Regions from separate parts of the Streptomyces sp. ML-6 genome, predicted to be linked through region 3. Evidence: riboswitches for the same ligand, from Rfam matches in the RefSeq annotation. Region 3 holds a riboswitch; each other region holds the start of a gene.
The links. Region 3 has a riboswitch for cobalamin ahead of OCT49_RS24105 (ribonucleoside-diphosphate reductase subunit alpha). Riboswitches for the same ligand answer to the same signal wherever they lie in the genome.
Positions count from the first base shown of each region.

Region 1 (2,189 bases), 5.1 Mb from region 3:
CTGCCGCCGTGCCCCCAGTAGACCTCGCCGTCGCAGGAGAGCGGTGTGCCGACCAGGCCGAGTCCGTAACGGGCGCCGTCGGCGAAGGGGGCGCCGGCCGGGACCGTGGTGCGCATCTGGTCGAGCTGCGGCTCCGGCAGGAGGCGACCGCGCAGGAGCGCGGAGTAGAAGCGGTTGAGGTCGGAGTTGGTGGACACCAACTGCCCTGCCGCCCAGGCCCAGGAGGGGTCCCACTCGGTGGCGTCGACGAGGGGCGCGTCCGCGGAGTCCTGGTAGTAGCCCCTGGGATGGGGTCCGCGGATGCGCAGTTCGCCGGGGGCGGGGAAGTAGGTGTGGCGCAGTCCGGCGCGCCGGATGACGCGCCGGTCGATCTCCGTGGCGAGGGGGCGCCCGGTGACCTTCTCCACGAGGAGTCCGGCGACCAGGTAGTTGCTGTTGCTGTACTTCCAGCCCCTGCCGGGTTCGAAGTCGGCCCCGTGCCGGAGTGCGAGGTCGAGCAGTTCACGGGGCTCGTAGTGACGGATCTCCTCACCCAGGTGCTCGACGTAGTTCGGGAGTCCGCTGGTGTGCTGGAGGAGTTGGCGGACGGTGATGCGGCCGCCGTCGATGCCGTCACCGTGCACGAGACCCGGCAGATACGTGTCGATGCGGCCGTCGAGCTCCACCCTGCCCTCGGCGACGAGTTGCAGCACGACCACGGCCGTGAACGCCTTGGTGTTGCTGCCGATGCGGACCCGGCCGTCGCGGGGCGCCCCGGCGCCGGTGGCGAGGTCGCCGACACCCGCGGTGTACGTACGGGTGCGTCCCCCGCCGTCCGTGACACCGGCCAGGGCGGCGGGCATGCCGTCGGAGCGCACGAGTTCGTCCAGGCCCTGCTGCACGGTGCTGCCGGGCCGGCCGGGGAGGGGCGCTGCCGCGGCGGGCGGTGCCAGGGCCCCCGCCGCGAGCACGCCCACGGCCAGCACGGCCGCTCCCGTCACGGCCCCGCGCCGCTTCCTCCCCCGCCGTCCGGACGGACGAAACCGCTGTTCTTCCCACGTGTGCACGCGCCGACTCCCACGAAATGGACATGAAATGGAAAGGCCGTCCGGAGCACACCGGAGGCCGTTGGATCGCTTCGGCAGGGGTGGTTCCCCGTTCGCCGGTTCCAGCATTTCCGCAGAAACCGTCCGCGGCGATCCTGCTGGCCGCCCGGTTCCTGGTGGGGCTGTCCCCCGCACACCGGTGGCCGGGGCAGCCGGGCCCCGGCCACCGGTCGTCGGTGCAAGGGGCATGACCTGCCGGAATACCGGTCTGACAGAATGGGCTCCGGAAACCCGGGCGACGCGCGTCAGGAAACCGGTGCGAATCCGGTACGGTCCCGCCACTGTGACCGGGCTGCAACAGCCCGGAAGCCAGATACTGGCCGCGCCGCCTTCCCAGACGACCCAGGGGACGAGGACATCCCCCGGAAAGGGCCGGCCATGCCACGGATCCGCCGTGTACCGCTCGTACTCATACCACTGCTCCTGCTGCCGCTCACCGGCTGCGGCTCCGACACCGGCGGTGGGGGCGGGGCGGGGACCGCACCGGCCGCCGACGGTTTTCCCTACACGGTCACCAACTGTGGTACGAGAACGACCTTCGACGCCCCGCCGGAACGGGTCGTCACCATGAACCAGCACGTCACCGAGATCATGCTGGCCCTCGGACTCCAGGACCGGCTGGTCGGGACGGCCTACCTGGACGACAGCGTCCTGCCGGAGTACCGGTCCGCGTACGAGGGGATCAAGGTGCTCGCGGAGGAGTACCCCTCCAAGGAAGTGCTGCTCGGCGCCAACCCCGACTTCGTCTACGGCGGGTACGACAGTGCCTTCGACAAGGCCAGGGGCCAGGACCGGGCGGAGCTCCGGAAGAACGGCATCAACACCCGGCTGAACATCGAGAGCTGCGCCGAGGGCGGGGTCGGCGTCGATCAGCTCGCCACCGAGATCACCCAGGTCGCCAGGACCTTCGGCGTACCGGAGCGCGGCCAGAAGCTGATCGCCCGGGAACGGCGGAGGATCGCGGCGGTCGAGACGGGGCTCGAGGACGCCTCGCCCCGCTCGGTTTTCGTCTACGACTCCGGTGAAAGCTCCGCGTTCACGGCGGGCGGCAAGGGCATCGGCAACGAGATCGTCGAACTCGCCGGTGGCAGGAACGTCTTCGCG
Region 1 covers NZ_JAOTIK010000001.1:331,982-334,170, forward strand. Annotated here, with positions in the region: gene OCT49_RS01565 (serine hydrolase domain-containing protein) at 1-980, opposite strand, end outside; cobalamin riboswitch at 1,293-1,424, shown strand; gene OCT49_RS01570 (ABC transporter substrate-binding protein) at 1,464-2,189, shown strand, end outside.
Region 1: another riboswitch for cobalamin. It lies ahead of OCT49_RS01570 (ABC transporter substrate-binding protein); the one in region 3 lies ahead of OCT49_RS24105 (ribonucleoside-diphosphate reductase subunit alpha).

Region 2 (2,189 bases), 840 kb from region 3:
GACCAGCGGGGCGTTCCCGGCGGCCAGCAGGACCACCCCCTGACCGTTGACGACCGCCGCGTGGGTCTCCTCGGCGCTGCTCACCACCCCGCCCACCCGCCCCGGGCGTCCAGGGCCAGCCAGTAGTCCCGCAGCGGACCGGCCTCCGGTGGAAGGGCGAGGAACGGCTCGTCGAGGAGGTCCGCGAAATCGACCGCCCCCTCGTGGTCGGCCGCGGCCCGCACCGCCAGGGGGTGCCCCTGCGGCAGCGCCACCAGGCGGACGGTGCAAGGCGGCGACGGCACCCAGCCCGGGGACCCGGCGAAGGCCGCGGCGGCGATCCGGCTGGCCCTGGACGCCGAGCGGACCCCGCTGCGACTCGTCCTCGGCGGCGACGCGGTGGACGCCGTCGTCAGGCACCTGGACTCGGTGCGGGCCGAGCTCGCCGAGTGGGAGAAGGTCTCCCGGGGAACGGACTTCGACCCGCGGTGACGGCAGGCACGGTACGGGGGTGACGGCAGGGGCCGCCCGCGGTGACGGCAGGGGCGGTACGGGGCGTACGGGGCCGTCCGCGCAGGTGGCCGGCACCGCGCGCCGGCCCCTGCACGCGCGGGCGCGCGGGCGGGCGCGCGGGCGCGCGGTGCGTCCCGCCCCCTCCGGGCGTGCTTGTCACCACCCCGGGTCGGGCATTACTGTCGCCACGCCTTGGTGAACGGGAAATCCGGTGTGATACCGGTGCGGCCCTCGCCACTGTGATCGGGAAGTCCGGCTCCAGCCCCCTGCGGGCAGCCACTGGGTCCTCGGACCCGGGAAGGCGGAGCACGGGCGGTGGTACCCGTCAGCCAGGAGACCGGCCAAGGCGCGTCAACCATCCACGAGGTGCTGGAGAGGGTCTACTGAGCCATGCACATAGCCGAGGGCTTTCTGCCTCCGGCGCACGCGATCGCCTGGGGCGTCGCGTCCGCGCCGTTCGTCGTACACGGAGTACGGTCACTCACCCGTGAGGTCAAGGAGCACCCGGAGAGCACCCTGCTCCTCGGCGCCTCCGGGGCCTTCACCTTCGTCCTGTCGGCCCTGAAACTCCCTTCGGTGACCGGGAGTTGCTCGCACCCCACGGGCACCGGGCTGGGCGCCATCCTCTTCCGGCCGCCGATCATGGCGGTGCTCGGCACCATCACCCTGCTCTTCCAGGCGCTGCTGCTGGCCCACGGCGGCCTGACCACGCTCGGCGCCAACGTCTTCTCGATGGCGGTCGTCGGCCCCTGGGCCGGGTACGGGCTGTACCGGCTGCTGCGGCGGTTCGACGTGCCGCTGATGGTGGCGGTGTTCTTCGCCGCGTTCGTCGCCGACCTCTCCACCTACTGCGTCACCAGTGTGCAGCTGGCGCTGGCCTTCCCCGACCCGAGCAGCGGTTTCCTGGGCGCGCTCGGCAAGTTCGGCTCCATCTTCGCCGTCACCCAGATCCCGCTCGCGGTGAGCGAGGGGCTGCTGACGGTGGTCGTGATGCGGCTGCTGGCGCAGTCCAGCAAGGGGGAACTGACCCGGCTGGGCGTGTTCCCGGCCGTCCGGGCGGACCGGACCGGCACGCCCGAGGGAGTGGCCCGATGAGCCGTAACGCGAAGATCAACGCCCTGTTGCTGCTCGTCGTGGCCGCGCTCGCGGTCCTGCCGCTGGCGCTCGGCCTCGGCGACCACAAGGAGGAGCCGTTCGCGGGCGCCGACGCCGAGGCGGAGACGGCGATCACCGAGCTCGAACCGGACTACGAACCCTGGTTCTCGCCCCTGTACGAACCGCCGTCCGGCGAGATCGAGTCGGCGCTCTTCGCCCTCCAGGCGGCGCTCGGCGCGGGTGTCCTCGCCTACTACTTCGGGCTGCGCCGGGGCCGCCGCCAGGGCTCGGAACTCGCAGGGGCGCAGGGGCAGGCACGGCGGGATCCCGAAAGCGCGCCCGTCGGTACCGGGGACTCCCCCGCCGAGGGAGCCTGAACCCGCGGTGCTGCCGATCGACGAGGCGGCGCACGGCAACCGCTGGCGCCGCCGTCACCCCGTGGACAAGGCCGTGCTCGGACTCGGGCTCACCGTGCTCGCGATCTCGCTGCCGCCCTGGCCCGGCGCGGCGCTCGTCCTGGTGACGGCGCTCGTGCTGCTGACCGGTCCGGCGGGCGTGCCGGGCCGGCGGCTGTGGCGGGCGTACCGGGTGCCGTTGGGTTT
Region 2 covers NZ_JAOTIK010000001.1:6,249,618-6,251,806, reverse strand. Annotated here, with positions in the region: partial or broken gene OCT49_RS27670 (LysR substrate-binding domain-containing protein) at 1-260, opposite strand, end outside; partial or broken gene OCT49_RS27665 (short-chain dehydrogenase/reductase) at 250-471, shown strand; cobalamin riboswitch at 669-852, shown strand; gene OCT49_RS27660 (energy-coupling factor ABC transporter permease) at 883-1,587, shown strand; gene OCT49_RS27655 (energy-coupling factor ABC transporter substrate-binding protein) at 1,584-1,964, shown strand; gene cbiQ (cobalt ECF transporter T component CbiQ) at 1,972-2,189, shown strand, end outside.
Region 2: another riboswitch for cobalamin. It lies ahead of OCT49_RS27660 (energy-coupling factor ABC transporter permease); the one in region 3 lies ahead of OCT49_RS24105 (ribonucleoside-diphosphate reductase subunit alpha).

Region 3 (2,189 bases):
TGGTGCCCGCCGCGATCATGTCGATCGCCGCGGCCAACCTCTTCACCCGCAACATCTACAAGGACTTCCTGAAGCCGGACGCCACCCCGGAGCAGGAGACCAAGGTCTCCAAGCTGGTCTCGCTGCTCGTCAAGGTCGGGGCGCTCGCCTTCGTCCTCACGATGGACAAGACCGTCGCGATCAACTTCCAGCTGCTCGGCGGGATCTGGATCCTCCAGACGATGCCGGCCCTGGTCGGCGGCCTGTTCACCCGCTGGTTCCACCGCTGGGCGCTGCTCGCGGGCTGGGCGGTCGGCATGGTGTACGGGACGGTGGCCGCGTACGGGGTCGCCTCGCCGACGCAGGAGCACTTCGGCGGCTCGTCCGCGGAGATCCCCGGCATCGGCGAGATCGGCTACATCGGTCTCACCGCGTTCGTGCTGAACGCGGTGGTCGTGGTGGTGCTCACCCTGGTCCTGAACGCCATGAAGGCGCCCGCCGGGACCGACGAGACCTCGCCGTCCGACTACACGGCCGACGCGGGCGATCCGGGTGTCGCCGCCGAGCTCCCGCCGGCCACGGCGGGGGCGCCCGGCGGCCACTGACGCCCCGTGACGGCCCGTTCCCGCCCCTTCCCGAAGGGCGGCGGGAGCGGGCCGTCCGCTGTTTCCGGAAGGCCCGCAGGGCGCTTCCCGCCGGTCCGGACCGAGCTGACCGACACAACATCTGGGGGCTGCTTCATCGGGCTGCCCCCACATGTATGCTCATCCTCGCTGTCGCCGCAGGGGAATCCGGTGCGAATCCGGAACTGTCCCGCAACGGTGTGTTCAGTGCGCATTCGCGCACCCCGGACAAGTCCGAGGACCTGCCGACAGTGCGTCCGGCTCGACCGATCCGGGCGCCAGACGTCCGGGCCTCGCGGTTGGGCCGGCGGACGCCGTGCGGAGCGCCGTCCCGTCCCGGGTGCGTGCCCGCACGGCCGCCCCGTTCCCCCGCCGGCCCCGAGCCGAGCGAGGGAGAGCACCACGTGACCATCGCGCCAGCCGATCCGGCTTCGGTCGCCGCGTCCACGGCCGCCGATTCCGGGGCAGCCGCACACGACGGACCGGGGGCCGCGCTGCTGCGGACCCTGACCGACCTCACCGCCGATCTGCCCGACACCGACCCCGGGCGCGTCGCCGCCGCCGCACTGCGCGGCCGCAGCGCGCGGGCGGACGAGGCCGAGCTGTGTGCGCTGGCCACCGAGGCCGCCGCCGGACTGATCTCCGAGGACCCCGCCTACTCCCGGCTCGCCGCCCGGCTCCTGACCCGCGCCATCGCGGACGAGGCCGCCGGCCAGGGCGCCGTCTCCTTCTCCGCCTCGGTCGCCGTCGGGCACCGCGAGGGCCTGATCGCCGACCGCACGGCCGGCTTCGTCGCCCGCAACGCGGACGCCCTCGACGCGCTGGTGGAGCGCGCGCTCGCCGACGGCGCCGACGACCGCTTCGGCTACTTCGGGCTGCGGACCCTGCACAGCCGCTACCTGCTGCGTCACCCGCACACCCGTCAGGTCGTCGAGACGCCGCAGCACTTCATGCTCCGGGTCGCGTCCGGGCTCGCCGAGGACGACTCCCCGCGTGCCGTGGACGAGGTCGCGGCGCTGTACGGGCTGATGAGCCGGCTCGACTACCTGCCCTCCTCGCCGACCCTCTTCAACTCCGGCACCCGGCACCCGCAGATGTCCTCCTGCTACCTGCTGGACTCCCCGCTCGACGAGCTGGACTCGATCTACGACCGCTACCACCAGGTGGCCCGGCTCTCCAAGCACGCCGGGGGCATCGGCCTGCCGTACTCCCGCATCCGTTCCCGGGGTTCGCTGATCCGCGGCACCAACGGGCACTCCAACGGCATCGTGCCGTTCCTGAAGACGCTCGACGCCTCCGTCGCCGCGGTCAACCAGGGCGGCCGGCGCAAGGGTGCCGCCGCGGTCTACCTGGAGACCTGGCACGCGGACATCGAGGAGTTCCTGGAGCTGCGGGACAACACCGGCGAGGACCAGCGGCGCACGCACAACCTCAACCTGGCGCACTGGATCCCGGACGAGTTCATGCGCCGGGTCGAGGCGGACGGCCACTGGTCGCTGTTCTCGCCCGCCGACGTGCCCGAGCTGGTGGACTTGTGGGGCGACGACTTCGACGCGGCGTACCGGGCCGCGGAGGCGAAGGGGCTGG
Region 3 covers NZ_JAOTIK010000001.1:5,411,881-5,414,069, reverse strand. Annotated here, with positions in the region: gene mctP (monocarboxylate uptake permease MctP) at 1-584, shown strand, start outside; cobalamin riboswitch at 740-866, shown strand; gene OCT49_RS24105 (ribonucleoside-diphosphate reductase subunit alpha) at 1,007-2,189, shown strand, end outside.

Region 4 (2,189 bases), 3.9 Mb from region 3:
CGCCCTCCTGGGTGACGAACGAGTTCAGCGACATGTTCTGCGCCTTGAAGGGCGCCACCTTCACGCCCCGGCGCACCAGCCAGCGGCAGATGCCCGCGGTGACGACGCTCTTGCCGGCGTCGGAGGTGGTTCCGGCGATCAGCAGCCCGCCGCTCATGGGTTTCTCCGTCCTGGAGTGCGAGATCCTGGGGTGCGAGGGCCGAGGACGCGAGGTCCTGCCACGTCCGGCACGGCCGTCCGGCGGCCCGCGATCCGCCGGGCGGCGAGCGACACGCCGAACCGGCCCGCCACGCACACGCCCAGGGCCAGCACGCCCACCCGGCGCGACAGCCGCACCGCGCGCTCGATGTCCGCGCCCTCCACCGCCCGGCCGGCCTCCCCGTTGAGCACGGGACGGTGCTCGACCCGGCCGCCGTACGCGAGGGTCCCGCCGAGCCGTACGCCGAGCGCGCCCGCGAACGCGGCCTCCACCGGGCCCGCGTTGGGGCTCGGGTGCCGGCCGGCATCGGCCCGCCAGGCCCGTGCCGCCGCACCCGGACGGCCGCCCGCGGCCACGGCGAGCAGGGCGGTGAGCCGGGCGCCGGGCCAGCCCGCGAGGTCGTCGAGGCGGGCCGAGGCCCAGCCGTAGCGCCGGTACCGGGGCGACTTGTGGCCGACCATGGCGTCCAGGGTGTTGACGGCCCGGAAACCGGCCAGCCCCGGCACCCCGCCCAGCGCGCCCCACACCAGGGCGCCGACCACGGCGTCGGAGGTGTTCTCGGCCACGGACTCCACCACGGCGCGGGCGATCTGCGGCCCGTCGAGGGACTGCGGGTCGCGCCCGCACAGATGCGGCAGCCGTTCGCGGGCCAGCTCGATGTCGCCGGCCGCCAGGGCGTCGCCGATGGCCCGTGCCTCGCGGCCCAGGGACGTGCCGCCGACGACGGACCAGGTGGTGGCGGCGGTCAGCGCGAGGGAGGCGGCGGGGCGGTCGCGCAGGGCGCGGGCGACCAGCGCGGCACCGCCCGCGACGCCTCCGGCGCAGACGAGGGCGTGCAGCGCGCCCCACCCGCGGTGGTCGTGCCACAGACGGCGCTCGACGTTCGCCACGGCCCGCCCGAACCCGGCCACCGGGTGCCCCCTGCGGGGGTCACCGAGCAGCAGGTCGCCGAGCAGACCGGCGGCGGCGCCGTACGCGAAGACGCGGTCGGCTCGCACGCTCAACCGGCCGTCGTGCCTCGGAGGATCCCGGTACGGGCGGCTCTCGGCGAGAGCGCCCCGACGACGGACGCACGGCAGCCAGGCATGGCGATATGTCCTCACTCAGGGTCCGCGCCCTGGTTCGACGTGACCGGCGACGAGAGTCTCCTGGCTCCCGGATCCGCGGTTCCCCCGGCCTTCCAGCCCGCTCGCGCGTGCCGTGACTTCCGGTGTTGGGGGACCGCTCCCCGGTGACAGTGGCGGGACCGCGCCGGATTCGCACCGGCTTCCTCTGCTGTCGCCGTGATTGGCTCCGGCAGTCCACCACGCCCCGCGAACGCCCGTCAACCTGCCGTTGACCTGCGGCGGCGCAGTGTGCTGAGACCCACATCGCCCCGGGCGCACGGCGAAGGGCCGGACACCTCGCGGGTGTCCGGCCCTCCGTGACGCGCGTGCTCGGACGTCACGTATGCGCTCGGACGTGATGCGTGCGCTCGGGCGTCACGTAGGCGCTTGAACGTCACGCATGTGCTCGGGCGTGACGCGTGTGCTCAGGCGACGATGAGGAAGATCCCGTACGCGACCGCCGCCACGCACAGCGCGAAGCAGACGTACGCCCCGGCGCGGGCCAGCAGCACCGAGCCGCCGGAGCCGCCCTGCGCCGCCGGTTCGGCCTGCTTGGAGAGGCCGACGATGCCGAGGGTGAAGAGGCCCACCAGGGCGACGGTGACCACGAGGGAGACGCCGAACACGGAACCGAGGGCTGCCCAGTCGATTTTCATGCTGATTCCTTAGACGGCCGGCCTGGACGGCCCGCTCAGACGGTGGCGGGTCGCGCCGGGTCCTGGGTGGTGGTGGTTGCGGCCGGGGCCACGATGGTGGCCGTGAGGTTCTGGACCGGTGCCTGGGCCGTGGTGGGCGGCGGGCTGACGGCGGCGATGGCCGTGGTGACGACGCCCGCGGGCTCGACGTCGCCGTCCGACGGGGCGACGTCGCCGTGGCCGACCGGC
Region 4 covers NZ_JAOTIK010000001.1:1,502,406-1,504,594, reverse strand. Annotated here, with positions in the region: gene OCT49_RS06655 (cobyric acid synthase) at 1-157, opposite strand, end outside; gene OCT49_RS06650 (cobalamin biosynthesis protein) at 154-1,197, opposite strand; cobalamin riboswitch at 1,342-1,471, opposite strand; gene OCT49_RS06645 (hypothetical protein) at 1,731-1,961, opposite strand; gene OCT49_RS06640 (inorganic phosphate transporter) at 1,997-2,189, opposite strand, start outside.
Region 4: another riboswitch for cobalamin. It lies ahead of OCT49_RS06650 (cobalamin biosynthesis protein); the one in region 3 lies ahead of OCT49_RS24105 (ribonucleoside-diphosphate reductase subunit alpha).